3 regions of the Actinomadura sp. 21ATH genome follow, and region 2 is predicted to be linked to each of the others. Evidence: riboswitches for the same ligand, from Rfam matches in the RefSeq annotation. Region 2 holds a riboswitch; each other region holds the start of a gene.
The links. Region 2 has a riboswitch for cobalamin ahead of ACA361_RS17215 ((2Fe-2S) ferredoxin domain-containing protein). Riboswitches for the same ligand answer to the same signal wherever they lie in the genome.
Positions count from the first base shown of each region.

Region 1: linked by a shared signal. The riboswitch ahead of ACA361_RS22740 (CbtB-domain containing protein) and the one ahead of ACA361_RS17215 ((2Fe-2S) ferredoxin domain-containing protein) in region 2 are both predicted to bind cobalamin.
Region 3: linked by a shared signal. The riboswitch ahead of ACA361_RS38930 (ribonucleoside-diphosphate reductase subunit alpha) and the one ahead of ACA361_RS17215 ((2Fe-2S) ferredoxin domain-containing protein) in region 2 are both predicted to bind cobalamin.

Region 1 is NZ_JBGNUR010000007.1:273,383-276,647, reverse strand. Features, by position in the region: gene ACA361_RS22750 ((2Fe-2S)-binding protein) at 357-1,049, shown strand; gene ACA361_RS22745 (CbtA family protein) at 1,038-1,784, opposite strand; gene ACA361_RS22740 (CbtB-domain containing protein) at 1,784-2,008, opposite strand; cobalamin riboswitch at 2,039-2,227, opposite strand; gene ACA361_RS22735 (LuxR C-terminal-related transcriptional regulator) at 2,550-3,265, shown strand, end outside.
Region 2 is NZ_JBGNUR010000005.1:19,796-23,060, reverse strand. Features, by position in the region: gene ACA361_RS17225 (FecCD family ABC transporter permease) at 1-590, opposite strand, end outside; gene ACA361_RS17220 (ABC transporter substrate-binding protein) at 596-1,576, opposite strand; gene ACA361_RS17215 ((2Fe-2S) ferredoxin domain-containing protein) at 1,581-1,886, opposite strand; cobalamin riboswitch at 1,999-2,206, opposite strand; gene ACA361_RS17210 (hypothetical protein) at 2,763-3,265, shown strand, end outside.
Region 3 is NZ_JBGNUR010000024.1:99,159-102,423, reverse strand. Features, by position in the region: gene ACA361_RS38930 (ribonucleoside-diphosphate reductase subunit alpha) at 1-1,422, opposite strand, end outside; cobalamin riboswitch at 1,513-1,786, opposite strand; gene ACA361_RS38925 (hypothetical protein) at 1,891-2,487, shown strand; gene ACA361_RS38920 (YcnI family protein) at 2,598-3,265, shown strand, end outside.

The sequences.
Region 1 (3,265 bases), on a different contig from region 2:
AGGCGCCTTGACATGCGGGTAACGTGGCCGGTGACATGCGGCGCTTCGTAGTGATCCTTCGCTGCCGCGACGGGGCCTGACAGGCGGGCCACCCCCGTCGCGGAGTCAGCGCTCGGCCGTAAGCCCTTCGATCTTCTCGCTTCCGCGAAGCCTTGGAGTACGCATGAACACCCACGTTTCCGCCACGCCCGACGACGCCGCCGAAGAGGCCGCCCGGGCGCTGCAGACCGCCCTGGACCGCCGCGACAACGGCGGCCGCCCCGCCAAGTGACCCCCGGGTCGACTCGTGGCGTGTCGCCCCGCGGCGCCCCCTCCGCGGGGGCAACACGCCACGAGTGAACGGCTAGGGTGGCGCGGTGGCCGGAGTCGAACGGATCGGGACGCGGGACGTCGCCGGGGTGCTGGGCGAGGTCGCCGCGCTCGGGGCGTTCTTCGAGATCAGGACCGATCCGGCCGAGGAGGCCGATCCGACCTGGCGGCCGCTGCCCGAGCCCGACACCGCCCGGCTGGACGGGCTCGTGGACGCCTACGGGCGGCGGCTCGGCACCGGTGAGCGGCGCGTCGCGGCGTCGATCCTCTTCCAGGGGCTCGCGTCGCGGCTCTGGTCGCCGGTGATCGCGGCCGCCGCGCTCGGGACCGTACCGGACCTGTCGGGCCTGCACTGGCGGTGGGCGCCGGGCGCGCCGATCGCGCTGTGGCTGGCCGATCCCGCGGGCCGTCAGGCCGCCGGTCCGGCCGCGCTCGCCGATCTCGTCCACGCGGAGGTCGTGCGGCGGCACCTCGAACCGCTCCGCGCGGCCCTGTGCGAGGTCGTCCGGCTGGCGGACGGGCTGATGTGGGGGAACGCCGCGTCCGCCCTGGCCGGCAGCCTGCGCCCCGGCGTCGCCGCGCCGGCCGCCGCCCTCGTCCGCGAGCTGCTCGCGCGCGAGCCGCTGAAGGGTACGGGGGAGTTCGGCCGGCACGGCTTCGTCCGGCGCAGCTGCTGCCTCTACTACCGGGTGCCGCCCGGCGGCGAGATGTGCGGCGACTGCGCCCTGCTACGCCGCTAGCGGCTCCTTCCGCGAAGCCGCCTCCCGGCGGTGCGACCGTTCCGTCAGGGCGCCGAACAGCAGGCCCAGCGTGGCCCACAGGACGACCTGGACGCCGAGCGAGGCGATCCGGAAGTCCCACAGCACCGTGCCGGGGAACCCGTCGGCGACCGCGTCCGGCCGCGGCGTGAGCCGGAAGACGGCCGCGACCACGACCGCGAACCCGGCGGCCGTGGCGGTCGCCGCGTTCCAGCCGCCCAGCCGCGGCGCCAGCCGGGTGAAGACGACCACCGCGGCGGCGGTGGCGAGCACGCCCAGCGCGACCATGCCGAAGTACAGCGCGGTACGGCCCCCGATCGTCTCGGGCGCGCCCACGGCGGGCGGCGTCGGCGGATACTTCAGGAACGGCACCAGCACGAGAGCCGTGAAGCCGCCCAGCGCGACCAGGGCCGCCGTGGCGCGGGCGCCGAGCGCGCCGATCCGGCCGTACGCGAAGGCGAACGCGATCGAGAACAGCCCGCCGACCGCCACGCCGTAGAACGCCATGGCCGTGATGAGGCCGCTCGTCCGCTGGACGGTGCGGCTCACCACCACCTCCTCCTCGGCGCCGTGCCCCGCGTGCGCGTGCGCGGCCCGCGCCTCCTCGAACGCGATCGCCTTGTCCGCCTGCGGCTCGCCGTAGATCCAGGCGACCAGGAGGCCCGCCGCGGCGGCGGCCAGGCCGGCGAGCAGGCCGCGGATGAGAAGCGCCCGCATCAGTGGCAGGGGAAGCCGAGCAGGTGCCGGCCGTCGTGCGTGAACTCGTGCACCCACGTGCCGCCGAAGAGGGAGGTGGCGCCCTGCTCGGCGCCGGTGAAGTAGAGCAGCGCGGCGCCCAGGACCAGGGCGAGGACCGCCCAGGGAAGGATCTCGCGCACGGGTACGCGCCGTACGGGCGGCGCCTCGGGAACGGCCTGCCGTGCCATGTCGGCCTGCGACATCGGGGTCTCCTCACGGGGTGCACTCGCCCCGGTAGCGGGAGGACGACGGGTCAGTCTCCTGACTCCCAGATCATCGCCACCCTCCGACCTTCCAGCCGGGTACGGCCGTGGTCGCGTGCGGGGGAGGCTCCCTGGTCACAGTGGCGGGACCGTCCTGGAATCGCACCAGGTTCCTGCGCACCGTCGCCTCGAATGTGAACTTGTCGCCCCGAGGTTCCCTTCGCCGGGCTTCCAAGTCAAGCGCGGTGCGCACAGGTGAGACATATGTGGGAGGGGGCGCCACCCGTATCTCCCCCCGCTGGAGATGCGGACGGTGCCCCCTCCCGCCCCGGCGGCGGCGTTGTTTCGGCCGGCCGCCGCCGGTGCCTCGCGCGGCCGTTCCGGAAGCTCCCACGTCCCGGAAAGGTCCCGCACCATCGAGAGTGCCGCGACGGCGCCGGGTGTGCATGAGTAGCCCCTACTCAATTCCCTGAGCGATTCCCCGGGCGGTCCCGCGCGCATCGTCTGGTGGCGCGCGGTGAGCGTCCGTACGATCCCTGTTGTGCGGACCTCATGGCCGTTCACCGGCCGTACGTCGACGCTCGACGAGATGGGCGCCCTGCTGAGCGCGCGCGAGGCGCGGGGCGTGGTCGTCGCGGGGGACGCCGGGGTGGGCAAGACCCGGCTGGCCGGCGAGGCGCTGCGGCGCCTTGAGCCGGCCCGGTTCACCGTGCTGCGGCTCGGCGGGAGCACTGCGGAGGCGGCGATCCCGTTCGGGGCGTTCGGGCACGTCCTGGCCGTGGAGGCGCTGGACCTGGCGGTCAACCCGATGCGGCGGGCCGCGGAGGCGGTGCGCGCGCTCGCCGGCGGCCGCCCGCTGCTGGTGGCGGTCGACGACGCGCACCTGCTCGACCCGGCGTCGGCGGCGCTGGTGCACCACCTGGTGCTCCAGCGGGACGCGCGGGTGCTGGCGACGGTGCGCGCCGGCGAGCCGGCCCCCGACCCCGTGACGGCGCTCTGGAAGGACGATCTGGCCCGCCGGCTGGACCTGGTCCCGCTGACCCTGGCCGAGAGCCAGGCGGTCGTGGAGGCCGCGCTGGGCGGCCAGCTCGCCGAGTCGACCGCGCGGCGGCTCCACCACAGCACCCGCGGCAACCTGCTGTTCCTGCGCGAGCTGGTGCAGGCGGGCCTGGACCAGGGGCGGCTGGAGGCGGCCGGCGGGGTCTGGCGGTGGCACGGCGACCTGCCGCTGAGCCCCCGGCTGCGCGGGCTGGTGGA
Region 2 (3,265 bases):
ATGACCAGGTAGCTGGCCACCGCCGACAGGACCTCGGCGGTGGTGACGCCCGCCAGCACCAGCCGTACCGTGGTCATCCGCCCGCCGGCCCGGGCCAGGAAGTACACCAGGACCAGCGCCAGCAGCGCCCCGGTGAACGCGGCCAGCGGCAGCGAGAACGCCCCGAACCAGGACACGTGCAGCACCACGACCAGGACCGCCCCGACCGTCGCGCCGGACGAGACCCCCAGCAGCATGGGATCGGCGAGCGGGTTGCGCACCAGCGCCTGGAGCGCCATGCCGCACACCGACAGGCCCGCGCCGACGACCGCGCACAGCAGGACGCGGGGGAGCCGGACGTCCAGCACGATCGTCGCGCGGACGGGCGTCCAGTCGGGGGCGGCCAGTGCGGGATGGATCCGATGCAGGAGGATGCCCCAGACCTGGTCGGGCGGGACCCGTACCGACCCGGCGGCGATCCCGGCCGTCGCCGCCGCCAGCACCAGCGCGACCAGCGCCGCCAGCACCAGCGCGTAGGGGACGCGCCGCCGGGACCGGGGCGCGCCCGCGCCGTCCGTGGCCGGGGCGCCGGCGGCGCGCGGTTCGGCCAGGTCGGTCACCTGAAGCGGTCCGGGTGCAGCTGCCGGGCCAGCGAGTCGACCGCGGCCGCCACCCGCACGCCGGTGACCGTGGACGACAGCGGCAGTGTCGCGAACCGCTCGTTCTCGATGGCGGGGACGTCCTTGAGCGCCGGGTTGCCCAGCAGGAACCTCTTCTTGTCCTCGGCGGACCGGTCGCCGTAGTCGTAGATGAGGATCACGTCGGGTGCGCGCTCGGCGAACTGCTCGAACGAGACGTCCCCGTAGGGCTTGTCCACGTCGGCGAACAGGTTGGTGCCGCCGGCCAGGCGGATCATCTCGTTGCCGATCCCGGCGCCGCCCGCCGTGAACACCGTCTTCTCGCCGCTGTCGTAGACGGCCACCTTGACCGGGGAGACGCCCGACAGCCTGCCCCTGACGCCGTCCAGGACGGCGCGCAGCGAGGCGATCCGCCGGTCGGCCCGGTCCGGGACGCCGAAGATCTTGGCGAGGGTCCGGAGCTCTTCCTCGACGGTGGCCATGGTGACCGGCCCCTCGGGGCACTCCTCGCCGTTGAGGTGGGTGTCGATCCCGGCCTTCTTCAGCGCGGCCCGGGAGCGCCCTTCCTTCTCCTCGAAGGCGCTCTTCCAGCCGCCGTAGACGAAGTCGGGCTCGGCCGCCAGCAGGGTCTCGAACGAGGGGTACTCCTTGGAGATCACCTTCACCCGGCCGTAGGCGGCCTGGAACTCCGGCAGCACCCTGTCGTCGAGGTATCCGGTGCCCACCATCGACTTCTCCAGCCCGAGCGCCAGCATCACCTCGGTCGCGTGCTGGTTCAGCGACACCGCGCGCTGCGGCGGCCGCTGGTACGTCGTGGTCACCCCGCAGCTGGCCACCGTCACCGGAAACCCGGACGGCGGCGCGCCCCCCGGCCCGGCGGTGGCGCGCTCCGTACCGCCACCGCATCCCGCCACCAGCAGCACCGCCGCCAGCACCACGCCGGGGCGCATGCGGATCATGACATCACCTCTCACGGTACGAACCGGCCGCCGGACGTCGCGGCGGCGTGAAGGAGTACAGGTCCAGAACGGCGGGAGGCTCGGCGAGCCCGGGACCGCCGGCGCGCACCCAGGCGACGATGTCCTCTGTGGCCGCGGAGTCGTTCACCAGCCCCAGCCACACCGGCCGCGCGCCCCGCGCGCGGCCGGCGGACGAGGGCTGCACGACGATGACGTTGGCCCGCTCGCACACGTCCAGGCAGTGCGAGACACGGACCGGGACGGCCTCGGTCAGCCGCGCCAGCTGGTCGTCGTGATCGATGCCGGTCACCTTGGGACGGCCGCAGCAGCAATCCCGGCACACCGTCACCCGGCACGGTGCCGGGCCCGGAGAACCCACGGGCATACAGCCCCTCCTCTCTGGGGAGATCCGCCCCAGTTCCATCGAGGAGGCGACCGCGTGAGTCTCCTGGCTCTCGGGTCAACGCTCGTCCCGGCCTTCCCGCCCGCGTACGCGGGCAGTGGCATGGTTCGGGATCCGCTCGCCGATCACAGTGGCGGGACCGCGCCGGATTCGCACCGGCTTCCTCGTCCGCCGTCGCCTACACCGCACATGGTGTCACATGCGGCACTTGCACAATAATCGCAACAAGGTGGAACCCCGTCGCGCGGAGCGCACCGCCCGGTCAGGAGGCGCGACCGCCGCTCGTAGACGCTGACATGGCGCCGGCCGGAGGCGGTGTACGGCTCGCCCCACCGTTCGCGCAGGCCGAGGCCCGCGACGCGCGCCATGAGGTCGAACTCGGGCGGATGCGCCAGGCGCAGCCGCCTCGGCGATCAGCTCACGACCCCAGCCGGCACGACCCACAGGTCGGATGCCCAGGACCTCCCCGAATGACGGCCGCCCAGCAGCCTGACCGCCACGGCGAAGCCCATGCAATAGGAAAAGCGCAGTGAGGTCGAGAAGTTGATCGCCCGAGGCGCCATGAGTCGCCGGGGAGAAGGAGGAGATCAACTCCTCGCCTCTCCCAGGGGCCTGTCGGACGGGGCTGTTTTTCTACGTCCGGGAGAATGGCCGGTCGGACGGCATTGGGGCCCTTCGGCCCTAGGAGCGGTACCCGAATCCGCCTACTTTCATGTTACGAAATCAAGAGCCACGTCATCGATGGGATCAATGCTGCCCGATTCTCCTTAAAAGGAGGTACTCATGACCGAGCACATTCTGCTGTTCGAGGGCACGTGCGGCCGCTGCGGGCGCCTTGCCGCCGAGGTCGTGGAGGTCTCCGCGGGCAGACTGGACGCCGTGCGGCTCACCGATCCGCGCGCTGCGCGGTGGGCGGCCGACGCCGGCGTCGAACTCCCGAACCGGCCCGCCCTGGTGGTGCTGTCCGGCCCCCGTCCCCGGCTGCTGACGGGGAGGAGAATGGTGTCGGCGCTCGTACGGCTCCTGGGCCCGCGGCGCAGCATGGCAGTCCTCAGGGCGCTCGGCGAGGATCACGCCGAGGACGACGGAGGACGACGGAACTTCCTGCGTACCGGCCTGATCGGCCTGGGCGTGGTCGCCGGCTCGGTCATCGTCCCCGGGACCGCGCACGCTCGATCGGCGCGGAAGTTCACCCCCGACGAACAGGCGGCCATCCGGCGCCGGATGGCGGGCTACGACCGCATGGACGCCGTCCGCGCCCGCCTGCGGGAGCACGGGTTCCAGCT
Region 3 (3,265 bases), on a different contig from region 2:
CCGGTCCAGGAAGCGCACGGCGGTACGGACGGTCGCGCGCAGCCGCGCCCAGTCCACCCCGTCCGGGCCGGTGTGGGCGGACAGGTTGACCGACCCGAGGTTGCACACCGCCGTCTCCGCGTCGCCCGTCACCTCCAGGATCTCCGTGCAGAGGTTGGACAGGTGGACGACGCGGCCCGGCGTGGCCGTCTGGTTGCAGGCGCGGTTGGCGGCGTCCTTGAACGTCATCCAGCCGTTGCCGGTCTCCGCAAGGGTCCGCATCATCCGGCCGTACAGGCGCCGCGCCGGGACCTGGCGCACGTACCGGCCGTCCTCCTCGGCCTTCCGGTACGCGGCGTCGAACTCCTCGCCCCACAGGTCGGTGAGCTCGGGCACCTCCTTGGGGTCGAACAGCGACCACGTCCCGTCGGACTCGACCCGGCGCATGAACTCGTCCGGGATCCAGTTCGCGAGGTTGAGGTTGTGGGTGCGGCGCGCGTCCTCGCCGGTGTTGTCGCGCAGCTCCAGGAACTCCTCGACGTCGGCGTGCCACGGCTCCAGGTACACGCACGCGGCGCCCTTGCGGCGGCCGCCCTGGTTGACGGCGGCGACGGACGAGTCCAGCGTCCGCAGCCACGGGACGATCCCGTTCGACAGGCCGTTGGTGCCGCGGATCAGCGAGCCGCGCGACCGGACCCGCGACCACGAGATCCCGATGCCGCCGGCGTACTTGCTGAGCCGGGCGACCTGCGCGTACCGCTCGTAGATCGACTCCAGCTCGTCCCGCGGCGAGTCCAGCAGGAAGCACGACGACAGCTGCGGGCGGCGGGCCGCGGAGTTGAACAGCGTCGGGGAGCTGGGCAGGTACGACAGCGTGCTGAGCAGGCCGTACAGCTCCGCCGCCTCGGCCACGGTGTCGGAGAGGCCGACAGCGACGCGCAGGAGGAAGAACTGAGGGCGCTCCAGTACGCGGCGGGTGCTCGGGTGGCGGAGCAGGTAGCGGTCGTAGAGGGTGCGGAGGCCGAAGTACTCGAACCGCTCGTCGGCGGCCTCGTCGACCAGCGCGTCCAGCTCGGCGGCGTGCGCGGCGGCGAACGCCGCGGCCGCGTCCGACAGGAGCCCCTCGCGGTGCGAGGCCGCCACGGACTCCGCGAACGTCCGCACGCCCTCGGCCGCGGTCTCCTCGGCGATCTTCGCCGCCAGCAGCCGGGCGGCGACCCTGGAGTACGCGGGCTCGGCCGCCACCAGCGCGGCCGCCTCGGCGACGGCGCGGTCGCGCCGCGCCGCCTCCCCGGTCTCCCCCCGTACCGCCGCCAGCAGCGGCCCCGGCTCGGCGCCGGGCAGACCGGCGCAGGCACGCTCGATCGCGGCGCCGATGTCGCCGCCGTCACCGTCGCCGGACACCCCGGACGGGCGCGGTGGCGCCGTGAGTTGCCGTGTCACGTACTCGCTCTCCCCTTGAGATCGGCCCGCGGGCAGGGGAGGAGGACAGCACGGCAGGCCGCCGCGCGCCCACCGGCCTCCCGCGAAGCCTGGACGTCCATCAGTGCGGGCAGGTCTTCGGACTCGCGGGCACCGCGCGTCCCCCTCCGGGCCTCCCGGAAGGAGCGCGCGACCTAATGACCGTCGCTTCCCGGCGCACCGTCACGGTGCGCCAGTGCTCTATGACGGCGGTCGTTCCCGCTCACCGCTGCGGGGCAGTCCCGGAATTGGGCGGCCCGCGACATCGGGCCGCACCGCACCGGGTTCCCTCTTACGACGCCCGCACCGCGATCGGCACGGGCGAACCAGCACGATCATGACCCTACATGTGGCGGGGGCCGATTGCGACAACACTAGATGTTGGGTCGCCATACCGATCCCGGGGGGTGTGTAGAGATCACCGGCCGCGGGTGGGACGATGTTCGCGCCATGTCCCCGCACCCGCCGCGTCCCCTCTTCCGTACCTCGCGGGCGGTGGTCTTCACCACCGTCTGCGTGACGCTGGCGACCCTCGGGCACTCCCTCACGTCCACCGCGACCATCCCGTACTGGGCGGTCGCGGCGGGCTTCGGCGGCGTCCTCGCGGTGACGCTGGCGCTGGCGGGCCACGAGCGCTCGCTGCCCACCCTGCTCGGCGGGCTGCTGGGCGGCCAGTTCGCGCTGCACAGCCTGTACGCGGGCGCCGAATGCACGACCGTCACCGCGACCGGGCACCACGCGATCGCGGTCACGCCGGACTCCGGCGGCGGATCGGGGACGGCGATGACGCTCGCGCACGTCGCGGCGGCGGTCGTCTCGGCCTGGTGGCTGCGGCGCGGCGAGCGGGCGGCCTGGTCGCTGGCCCGCCGGATCGCCACCGCCCCGGCCCGGGTCCTGATCGCGATCGAACCCGCCACCGCCCCGCCGCGCACCGCGCCGGTCCCGGTGGAGGAGACCCCCGCCCGTCCGAGCGGGCGGATCCTGCGGCACGAGGTCGTGCGCCGGGGCCCGCCGTGCCGTTCGAGGGCGCTCGCGCTCGCCTGCTGAGCCCCCGGCTCGTCGCGCAGGCCGAGCCGTCGAGTGCCGTACGCCACCGGACCGTGCGCCCGTCCCGGGCCCGTCCGGCCTTCACCCGTACGCCTCGAACGGAGATTTCCATGTCCCGGACCACTACCGGCATGTCACGGCATATACGCAGATCAGCCGCCGTCGCCGCGCTGGCCGCCGTCGCCCTCACCGGCCTGGCCACCGGCGCGTCGGCCCACGTCACCGCCGACCCCCGGACCGCCGAGCAGGGCTCGTACACCAAGGTGTCCTTCCGGGTGCCGAACGAGCGCGACAACGCGCGGACCACCAAGCTCGTGATCGAGATGCCGTCCGACCCCGTGATCGAGCACGTGTCGGTACGGCCCGTGCCCGGCTGGAAGGTCGAGGTCGAGCGCGCCAAGCCGCCGAAGCCCGTCAAGACCGAGGGCGGCGAGCTCACCGAGTACGTCTCGAAGATCATCTGGACCGGCGGTGAGATCGAGGCCGGGCGGTTCGAGGAGTTCGACGTCTCGATGGGGCCGCTGCCCGCGAACGCCGACCGGGTCCTCTTCAAGGCCGCGCAGACCTACTCCAACGACGAGGTCGTGAACTGGGACCAGGACCCCGGCGACGGCTCCAGCGAGCCCGAGCATCCCGCTCCGTACCTCAGACTGACACCGAAGGCCGCGGCCGAGCCGGTCGCCGCGAACGCCGCGAACGGCACGACGCCGGCGGCCGCCGCGTCCCCGGCCGGCGACGGCACGGCCCGGCTGCTCGGCGGCCTCGGCCTGGCCGCCGG